3 regions of the Cupriavidus sp. HY129 genome follow, and region 3 is predicted to be linked to each of the others. Evidence: predicted binding sites of a transcription regulator. Region 3 holds the regulator's gene; each other region holds the start of a gene.
What was found. The regulator LexA, encoded in region 3, represses DNA repair genes until DNA is damaged. The targets are predictions, from matches to a motif close to ACTGTATNNNNATACAGT.

Region 1 (3,273 bases), 430 kb from region 3:
GTGACGCGGATCTGTGCCTTGACGATGTCGATCCCCGTGATCATTTCGGTGACCGTGTGTTCCACCTGGATACGTGGATTGACCTCGATGAAGTAGAACTTGTTCGTGTCCGCATCCATCAGGAATTCCACCGTGCCTGCGTGCGAATAGCCGACCGCGCCCATCAGGCGCAGCGCCGCGTCGCACAGTGACGCGCGACCGGCAGCGTCCATGTATGGCGCAGGCGCGCGTTCGATAACCTTCTGGTTGCGCCGCTGCACCGTGCAGTCACGCTCGTGCAGATGCACGAGATTGCCGTGCGTGTCGCCCAGGATCTGCACCTCGACGTGGCGCGCATTGCGTACCAGCTTCTCCAGGTACACCTCGTCGTTGCCAAACGCGGCCAGCGCCTCGCGACGGGCTGCCGCCAAAGAAGGCTCCAGGTCCTGTTCGCTCTCCAGCACCCGCATGCCACGGCCGCCACCCCCCCAGCTTGCCTTGAGCATCAACGGATAACCAATGCCGGCCGCCAGGCGCTTGCACTCGGCCAGATCGAGCGGCAGCGGATCGGTCGCCGGCATGACGGGCACACCCGCCGCAATGGCCGCATTACGCGCCGCCACCTTGTTGCCGAGCATCCGCATGACTTCAGGCGATGGCCCGATCCAGCGAATGCCGGCGTCGATGACCGCCTGGGCGAAGTCCGGGTTCTCGGACAGAAAACCATACCCCGGGTGAATCGCATCGACCTTGGCCTGCCGCGCGATCCGCAGAACGTCTTCGATATCGAGGTAAGCCGCCAGCGGCTTCTTGCCTTCGCCAACCAGATAGCTCTCATCGGCCTTGAAGCGATGAAGCGCGAGCCGGTCCTCCTTCGAGTAAATGGCGACTGTGCGGATGCTCATCTCGGCGGCGGCCCGCATCACGCGAATCGCGATCTCGGAACGGTTGGCAATCAACAACGACTTGATCGGGGCGAAGTCCATGGGGCATGCAACCTAAGCGAACAGGCCACGCGTGGGGACACGCGATGGCCAGAAGTCAGAAGACGGCGGTGGGCAGGTCCTGCCCACGCCGGAGAAGTCGGAGATCAGCCCGTCGGCACTGCATGGTGAGCGGGATTGACGATCAACTTGCGCGCACATTCACATGTGCGTCTGCGGGGGGTGAAAACGCAAAAAGCGGGCCACAAGGTAACGCTGCGCCTATCTCGTTGATTTGTCAGGGAATATCAATCACAGCGGTTTGATGCGATGGTTTCAGGAATGAAATTCATAAGTTCAATCATGAAACCCGCCATTTCTGAGCGACACCGATTGATCCCCAGCTTCATTGCACCCGATTGCCGGGCCTAATGAGCACCATCAGCCGCTATCTCCCCTATTTGGGACGCAGGGGGCGCGAAGACTGATGCCGGCCACCCCAGGGTCATGATCCCTCCATTGCCTCCCTTGAAATTTCCCGAGTACTGTATATATTTACAGTAACTGTATGGATGAACAGTCCTAGGAATCCTCGGAGGTATCAGATGGAACACCTGATCCGTGTGCAAAACGAATACGACCGACAGGTACTGGTGTGGCTGCGAGGCCGGATTGGCGATGCCGCCCTGATGTCTGCCGCCCGGCGTGTCGCGGCGGATGGGAAGAAGCCCTATCTTTCCACCATCTGCCGGCTGCTCAATATCCGGGCGCCATCGCGCCGGAGCTTCGCCGAGGAAGCGCGCAAGACCCATCGCGCCGTGGGCGAACGCTATCTGGCGCAGATTCGCCAGATCCTGAACCAGCCGGCTGCCCAAATGAAAACGGCCGGACACGAAGTCCGGCCGCAGGCAACGCTCTTCTAGGATCAGTCGGAGCAACCCAACCTTTCCGACCCTTCCGGCCTTTTTGGTCGATCCGATCTCAGGTCGGCATTTCGGTCACCCGCATGGCGGGCGTGATCTGAAGCGGGTCGGTCAGCAGTTCCAGCACGGCCGGCTTGCCGGCATTGCGGGCACGCTCGAAGGCCGCCGCGAAATCCTCGGTTTTCTCCACGCGCTCGGCCCAGGCGCCACAGGCACGCGCCATGCCAACGAAATCCGGGTTGACGATCGTCGTGCCGCTCTGACGGCCCGGGTAGCGGCGCTCCTGGTGCATCCGGATCGTGCCGTACATGCGGTTGTTGACCACCACCACGATCAGGTTGACGCCATGCGCCGCAGCGGTGGCGATCTCCTGCGGGTACATCAGGAAGCAGCCGTCACCGGCCAGACAGACCACGGTCTTCTCCGGATGACGCAGCTTGGCCGCGATCGCCGCCGGCAGGCCATAGCCCATTGCGCCACAGGTCGGCGCCAGTTCGGTACGGGGGCGCTTGTAGGCGTAGAAGCGGTGCAGCCAGACGGCATAGTTGCCTGCGCCGTTGGTCACGACCGAATCCTCGGGCAGCACGCTGCTCAGATGCGAAATCGCGGCGGACATATTCACGCCGCTCAATTCTGAATGCGGCTTCGGCGGTGTGACAAAGGCCTCGTGATCCGCGCGCGCGCCCGCGGTCCACGACTTCCACGGTACCTGCGCCGGCGGCTGCAGCGATGCGAGCATCGCCGCGCCGGGTTCCACCCCGGCATGGATCGGCAGCGCGGCCTGGTAGACGCGGCCCAGTTCGAAGCTGTCGGCATGGATATGCACGAGCTTCTGCTTCGGCCGCGGCACCTCGAGCATCGTGTAGCCATCGGTGGCGATGTCCCCGAGGCGCGTGCCGAATGCGACGATCAGGTCGGCGGTTTCCACGCGCTCGGCAAGCTTCGGGTTGACGCCCAGGCTCAGGTGCCCAACGTAATGCGGATCGCGATTGTCGAGCACGTCCTGGCGGCGGAAGGCGCAGGCCACCGGCAAATCCCATGCGTGCACGAAGGCCGCGAAGTCGCGCACAGTGGCTTCCGTCCAGTTGGCGCCACCGGCGATCACGAGCGGACGCTCCGCCGCGCGCAGGGCCGAGGCCAGCGCCTGGGCATCTTCGGCACGCGGGGCCGCTGCCACCGCGCGATACGGCGCCGCGTCGACGCACTCCACCATGTTGTCGAGCACGTCCTCCGGCAATGCCAGCACCACCGGGCCGGGACGGCCCGACGTAGCTACCTGGAAGGCACGGGCCACCATCTCCGGAATCCGCGCGGGATCGTCGATCTCGGCCGCCCATTTGGCCATCGAGCCGAAGACCGCAGCGTAGTCCACTTCCTGGAACGCTTCCCGCCCCTTGTGCTCGCGCGCGATCTGGCCAACGAACAGGATCATCGGCGTGGAATCCTGC
Region 2 (3,273 bases), on a different replicon from region 3:
CACGCGCACGCTCGCGGCTAAGGGCTTCGAACTGATGACAATGGATGACGTGGCGGCCGAGGTTGGCATCTCCAAGCCCAGCCTCTACAAGCATTTCAAGTCCAAGGAAGACCTGGTAGGGGAGGTGATGGTCCGCCTGGTCGATGGCGCACTCGAGCAACTAGAGTCGCAGCCGAAGGACCTGACCCCCACGGGCCGGTTGCGCGCGCTGCTGGAGTGGGCGCTGCGCGTGCGCTTGGGCGGCGGGCTACCTTTCCTGCCGTCGACCAGCGCACAAGTGCGAACAATGCTCACGCGCAATCTGCGCTATGTGACACGTGTGCTCAAGCTCAACAAACAAATTGAGGGCTTGGTGGAGGAGGCGCGCCGCACCGGTGAATTGAATCCAGAGCTGCCGACCGATGTGATTCTCTTCAGCTACTACGCACGCAGTTGCGACCCGGCGGTTGAATACTTGCAGCTATACAGCAAGATGACGCCGGACGAAATCGTTGAAGCGATGCTCAAAGTCTGCTTCGACGGCTATCGCATGACCGCACCCCAAAGTTAGCATGCCGGCGTCTTCAGCGCTGTCCCTTCCGCCGATTGTCGTCTGGTTCCGTGACGACCAGCGTCTTGCCGACAATCCCGCGCTCGAACATGCCATCGCCACGGGCCACCCTGTCGCGTGCGTCTATGTCCATGACCCGGGGCCTCGGAACACTCGTCCACTCGGTGCCGCAGCGCGCTGGTGGCTACACGAGTCTCTGCTAGAGATCAACAAGTCGCTCACAACGCCGGGTGGGGAGTTAATCGTACTTCGCGGTCCCGAGCAGCAGGTGATCGAAGCGTTCGCGATAAGTATTGGTGCGACCAAGGTGTGCTGGAATCGCAGATACTCGGCAATGCAACGCGAAGTTGACACTGCGATCAAGTAGGGGCTGAAGACCCGTGGAATCTCGGTTTCAACCTTCAACGGGCACCTTCTTCGAGAGCCTTGGGCAGTGGCGACCCGAGAGGCTCGTCCATTTCAGATATTCAGCGCGTACTGGCGCGCTGCGCGACGCGACTACTTCCCTGAAGTGCCGCTGCCCTCGCCACAACGAATCAGATTTTTTACAGTGCCGGAGTGCGTGACGGGGTGATCGTACTTTCGGTGCATTTTCTGGCGATTTTCCCTAAAAAATCCATGTCTATCAATGGCTTATAAGGACACAGAGCGCACGAGATCCATTGCGCCGAAATGCTTTGCTGCAGGCGGGTGTGCGCTCTGTCAGCGCCATTTTTCGCAGGGAAAGTACGATCACCCCGGGAACGACGACCACTTACGGTTCGTGCCATGATTTTCTCCGTTACGCGTCTTAACGCCGCAGCTAACCAAGCATCAAGCGATGGGCTTTGAACAACTCGCCGCGCTGAAGGCGCAGCTGGCCAGCCGCGCGGCGGCCTCCCCGATTGCTTCGACCGCCCGCCCGTCCGGGGCGCCATCCACTGAACGGGCCGAAGACGCGTGCCATGCTGCGGCCGCCGCGCAGACGCTCGGATCGGCCGATGGGCACGCCAAGGCCATTCGGGGTGTCGCGCCAAGGGGGGCTACGACACCCGATCCAGCGCTGGGCGCGGCCATCGGCCGCCTGCAGAAGCGCTTTCCGTTGGCGTTTCCGCGTCACCCGGCACCCAAGGTGGCGCTGAAGGTTGGCATCCTCGCCGACCTGCAGGCGCACGCGCCGGCACTCGGTCTGACCGAGCCGGTACTGCGCGCGGCGCTCGGCGCCTGGTGCCAGGGGCAACGCTACTGGGCGAGCCTGCAGGCAGGCGTCGCGCGCGTGGATCTGGCCGGTGTCCCCACGGCCCAAGTCAGCGAGTCCGAGGCAAAATGGGCGCGCCAACAGGGGGGAAGGGCGCGCCGCGAGACGCGGAGGGCCTCACCGGCAACGCCGCCGTGCAACACGACGACCCCGTGAGGCGAAGCGGCGGCGCGCTTGGCGGGCGTGCCTGAGGGCGCATGGATGATCGCGGTGGGAGTTAGACGGGGCGCGTGCAAGAACTGTATAAATTCACAGCGTTCAGCCGAGGAGATCTCATGCAGGCTTTGTTCGCTGCCGAAGCGGCCATCCGCGAAGGCTTGCCGCCTATCATCCAGCGCCACCGGACCGTCGGCCGTCTGACTTGGCGGCTACTGCACCAAATCGAGGTCGGGATCTTTGCGGATTTGGCGGCGAGCGGCCGTCACTCCGCTCCGGTGCTTGGCATGCTCCGCTCAAGCGGGCTGATGCGGTATCCGCAGGATGAGTCCGTGGTCTCGCTGGCCGGCCACAGGGCCGTGCCGGTCGCGTTCAAGGCCATCCTAGACTTGTGGCCCCGGCTACACTGACACTCCCCGTATCGGCGTGGTCGATTCTCAACCGATGCCGCTTGCCGGCACGGTGCGGGGGAGGGGGGGCCTATCGCAGCGCGTAGCGCATGCACAGGGCGCCCTCCCGCGAGCACCGCTGAAAGGTGGATGAGGCACGCACCACGGCGGGTACCTGTTCCACCGGAAACAGCGAGAAGCCCCAGAGTGCGAAGTAGGCGGGGGCCGAGGACGACAGCAGGTAGGCGGCGCGCGTGTCGGCGCCACGTGCCCGGATCAGCAGGGCGGCGACCAGACGGGTGGCGACGTCCAAGTCGCGCCAGTCTGGGGTGACCGCCACGGCGCGCAGCAGGATGTCCGGGGCGTGCTGCGGCTCGGTCGCAGCGCAGCCGATCAGGCGCCCCGCGTGGAGCGCCACGTGGAAGTGCGCGATGCTGGCGGCGCCGTCGGCGCCCGGTGGGGACAACGGTGCGGACAAGCGGCGCGGTCCCTTGTGGGAGGCGGTTGGCGGGGCGCTGCCAAAAAATGGGCAAGTCACATTTCGGTGAGGGGCTACGCCGCTGGCGGCTGCCGCAACGCCACCCGGATCTGCCACGCCAGCACCTCGATCGAGCAGGTGGCCGGGGCAAACCGGAAGACACCATCCGCGCGGCGCTGCGCGAGACGCATCCAGCCGTCCGGGAAGACGGTGACGTGCAGCCAGTCGGTCAGCACGACAATGCCATTGACCCCAGCTTCGTCGATCGCGGCACGACAGGGGAGGCCCAGCGCCTCGAGTTGGCGCCGGACGGTGGCAGCGTGCACGGCGGAACTCCCTGGGCGGGTTGGGATATTCCATTGTGCGAGCACCGCCATCGGACTTCTGTGGGAGGCCGCACGCAGGCCACCATCATTTCACTCAAAATATGGCTTTTAGCGGGTGTTGAAAGGCGTAATTTTTG
Region 3 (3,273 bases):
GATCTCCACCAACGGCCATACAGCGGGCACCGGCAAGCGCGGCGCCTGACCAGGACCCGGGGTGCGCGAGAAATGGACGTAGGTATCCTGCACAAAGCCAAGCGGACCGGCAACTGGCGAATGGAAAGCATCGACAGCCGACGTATGCGCCTTGACGACATCACGCGCGGCATGAATCTGCTGATTCAGGACCACGAGCACACCCTTGCCAACCGCCGCCGGGCTTGCCGCCACGCGCACCGCATCGAGCAGGTTCAGCGGCCCGTCAGCCGAAAGCGATGTCGATGGGCGCATGGCCGCAGTCATCACGACAGGCAACGGGCAAGCCTGCGTCAGATGCAGGAACATCGCCGTCTCTTCCAGCGTGTCAGTGCCATGTGTGATCACGATTCCGGCGACATCGGCCTGCGCGGACCAATACCCGATTCGCGCGGCAAGCAACCGCCAGAGATCGAACATCATGTCCTTGCTGTCCACCTGCGCCACCTGCTCCGCTTCGACCCGCGCCACATCTGCCAGCGCGGGCACTGCCTGCACAAGTTGCGATACAGGTACTGTCGCAGCCTGATAGTGCGCGCTACTGGCAGGATTAGCGGACGAACCGGCGATGGTGCCGCCAGTCGCGAGCACAACGATACGAGGCAGGAGTACGGACATGGACGGGGTTGACGGAGCTTGAAGGCGGGCCGATTGTAACTGCGCGAACGCTTGGCCGAACCCGTGGCAAACCCGTGGGCCTCACCCCACGGAACTACTCGTGTTGAGCCGGCTGCGCAAAATGTGCTTGCACTTCACCCGATACTGTATAAAATCACAGCATACTGTTTAAACATACAGTGCTTCGGCACAAGACCTGCGACCCATGGCGACCCTGACACCCCGGCAGCAGCAGATTTTCGACCTGATCCGCGACACGATCCGCAACACGGGCTTTCCGCCCACTCGTGCTGAGATCGCCGCCGAATTCGGCTTCTCCTCCCCCAATTCGGCCGAGGAACACCTGCGGGCTCTGGCGCGCAAGGGCGTGATCGAGCTGACGCCGGGCGCATCGCGAGGCATTCGCCTGAAGGTGACGCGTAGCGACTCTGAACGACCCGATCAGTTCTCGTTACCGATGGCGGGTGTGCTGCAACTGACATTGCCATTAGTCGGTCGTGTCGCAGCTGGCAGCCCGATTCTGGCTGCCGAGCATATCGACCGGCAGTATCAAGTCGATGCCTCTGTCTTTGACGAGCGCCCCGACTATCTACTTCGCGTTCGCGGCCTGAGCATGCGCGACGCCGGCATTCTGGATGGCGACCTGCTTGCCGTGAAGAAAGCCAGCGAAGCTGCGAACGGTAAGGTTGTCGTCGCCCGTCTGGGCGATGACGTCACCGTCAAACGCTTGAAGAAACGCGGCGATACGATCGAGTTGATCGCCGAGAACCCCGACTTCCAGAACATCGTCTTGCATGCAGGACGTGATGAGTTCTCCCTGGAGGGTATCGCAGTTGGCCTGATCAGATCTTCAGGCTTCTGACTCTCCGGACCCAGGCAGCTGGCCACCTGCCCCGGTCACCCGCTTTTGCTTTGCCAACGCCGCCCCGTCCTTTACGGACGACGGGTGCGGACTTCTGCTGAACGCAAATTACGAGGTGTTGCCATGCTGCAATCCGAAACCGTCGCATCCCGCCGTCCGGTCAAGCCGGTCCCCTTCCGCCAGATCAAGGGCGTTCGCGTCTACCAGGGCACCCATCGCCGCACCATGGTCGGCAATATGGCCGCCATCTGCCGAATGCTCGAGCTTGCTGAACCCTCCTCGAAAACTCTTGATTGAGGCAGCCCGCTCTCTTCCGCCACCATGCACTGCAGCGCATTGCTGCATGTACGGGCGATGATGGCCCCGGGACCCGACGCTGATCGGGGCCCGACCATCATCAATCTGACTCGACATTAATCGGCCAACGGCGCGCCGAACCAATCGGACGCGAGGTCTGCCTCAAAGGCAGCCAGCCAGGTCGCAGCCCCGCTAGCGCCTCCTTTGTATTTCTGCAACTGACCGCCGACCACGCGTTCGACAGTCACCATATCCGCAGCCCCCTCCCCCGGATTGAGCGCGTACGCAACCGCGAATTTGAAATCCTCGGGGACGAATCCGTGCCTGGCGCAAATGGACTCCAGAGCCTCCCGCACATCGGGAGAGAGTTCGTGAAATCTGAGCGTCATGCTTCTCCTCCGCAGCATCTGCAATTCCTGATCTTTACAGATTATTTGCCCGATTTCGCGACGTCGCGCATTTTCCTGACCATTCGTAGTTCTTTGGGCCAATGAAAATTTCTCGCTCTCCGGCTAGGGTAACAACCGAGAACGTCGATCGTGGCGGAAAGCGCCAACCCAGCATAGTTTTGCCCCATTCGATCCGACGATGACGAGAGGTTGAAGCCTTTCGTCCCTCCCACGCCCCTATACCGCACAGCACCTTCAGGAGATGCACGATGGCCAAGCACGATACGTCAGGGCTCGCCAGCCTGTCGCCTTTCGAACTCAAGGACGAACTCATCAAGTTGGCAGGAAGCGTATCGAATCGCCTGATGCTAAACGCCGGGCGAGGTAATCCGAATTTTCTGGCAACCATCCCGCGACATGGTTTCTGGCAGCTCGGCCAGTTCGCCATGATCGAATCGGAAAGGTCATTTTCGTATTTGCCAGAAGGTGTCGGCGGTTTCCCGCGACGCGCAGGTATCGAGGAGCGGTTCGACCTTTATGCCCGCGTGCACAAGGACGTTCCCGGCGTCAAGTTCCTGACCGGGGCCGTATCGTATGTGCGCGACCAGCTCGGTCTGGATGGCGGTGATTTCCTGTACGAAATGTGCGAAGGGATCCTGGCCTGCAACTATCCGGTTCCCGACCGGATGCTCCGACTGAGCGAGAAGATCGTCAAACAGTACATCCGCAAGGAAATGATTGGCGCGCATCCGTTCCTGGGCGATTTCGACCTGTACGCCGTGGAAGGCGGAACCGCCGCGATGACGTACCTCTTCAATTCGTTGAAGGTCAATCATCTGATCAATCCCGGTGACACGATCGCACTGGGAATGCCGATCTTCACGCCGTATATCGAAATTCCGGAACTGGCCGAATACCACCTGACCGAGGTTTCGATCGATGCCGACCCCGCAAGTGGATGGCAGTACCCGAAGAAGGAACTCGACAAGCTGCGAGATCCCAAGGTTAAGGCGTTTTTCCTGGTGAACCCCAGCAATCCGCCTTCCGTAAAAATGAGCGATGAAAGCC

Region 1: K6G35_RS07280 (CppA family protein) is a predicted target of LexA. The motif match lies at 1,447-1,464, and genes of this name have one in related genera.
Region 2: K6G35_RS18190 (DUF2471 family protein) is a predicted target of LexA. The motif match lies at 2,026-2,043, and genes of this name have one in related genera.

What each region holds. Positions count from the first base shown of each region.
Region 1 covers NZ_CP083254.1:1,585,959-1,589,231, reverse strand. Annotated here, with positions in the region: gene K6G35_RS07285 (pyruvate carboxylase) at 1-965, opposite strand, end outside; gene K6G35_RS07280 (CppA family protein) at 1,508-1,825, shown strand; gene K6G35_RS07275 (thiamine pyrophosphate-binding protein) at 1,884-3,273, opposite strand, start outside.
Region 2 covers NZ_CP083255.1:398,688-401,960, reverse strand. Annotated here, with positions in the region: gene K6G35_RS18205 (TetR/AcrR family transcriptional regulator) at 1-550, shown strand, start outside; partial or broken gene K6G35_RS18200 (deoxyribodipyrimidine photo-lyase) at 645-1,124, shown strand; gene K6G35_RS18195 (ProQ/FinO family protein) at 1,371-1,943, shown strand; gene K6G35_RS18190 (DUF2471 family protein) at 2,063-2,353, shown strand; gene K6G35_RS18185 (GNAT family N-acetyltransferase) at 2,424-2,810, opposite strand; gene K6G35_RS18180 (hypothetical protein) at 2,885-3,136, opposite strand.
Region 3 covers NZ_CP083254.1:2,019,615-2,022,887, forward strand. Annotated here, with positions in the region: gene K6G35_RS09135 (asparaginase) at 1-657, opposite strand, end outside; gene lexA (transcriptional repressor LexA) at 863-1,519, shown strand; gene K6G35_RS09145 (hypothetical protein) at 1,643-1,816, shown strand; gene K6G35_RS09150 (hypothetical protein) at 1,933-2,205, opposite strand; gene K6G35_RS09155 (bifunctional aspartate transaminase/aspartate 4-decarboxylase) at 2,475-3,273, shown strand, end outside.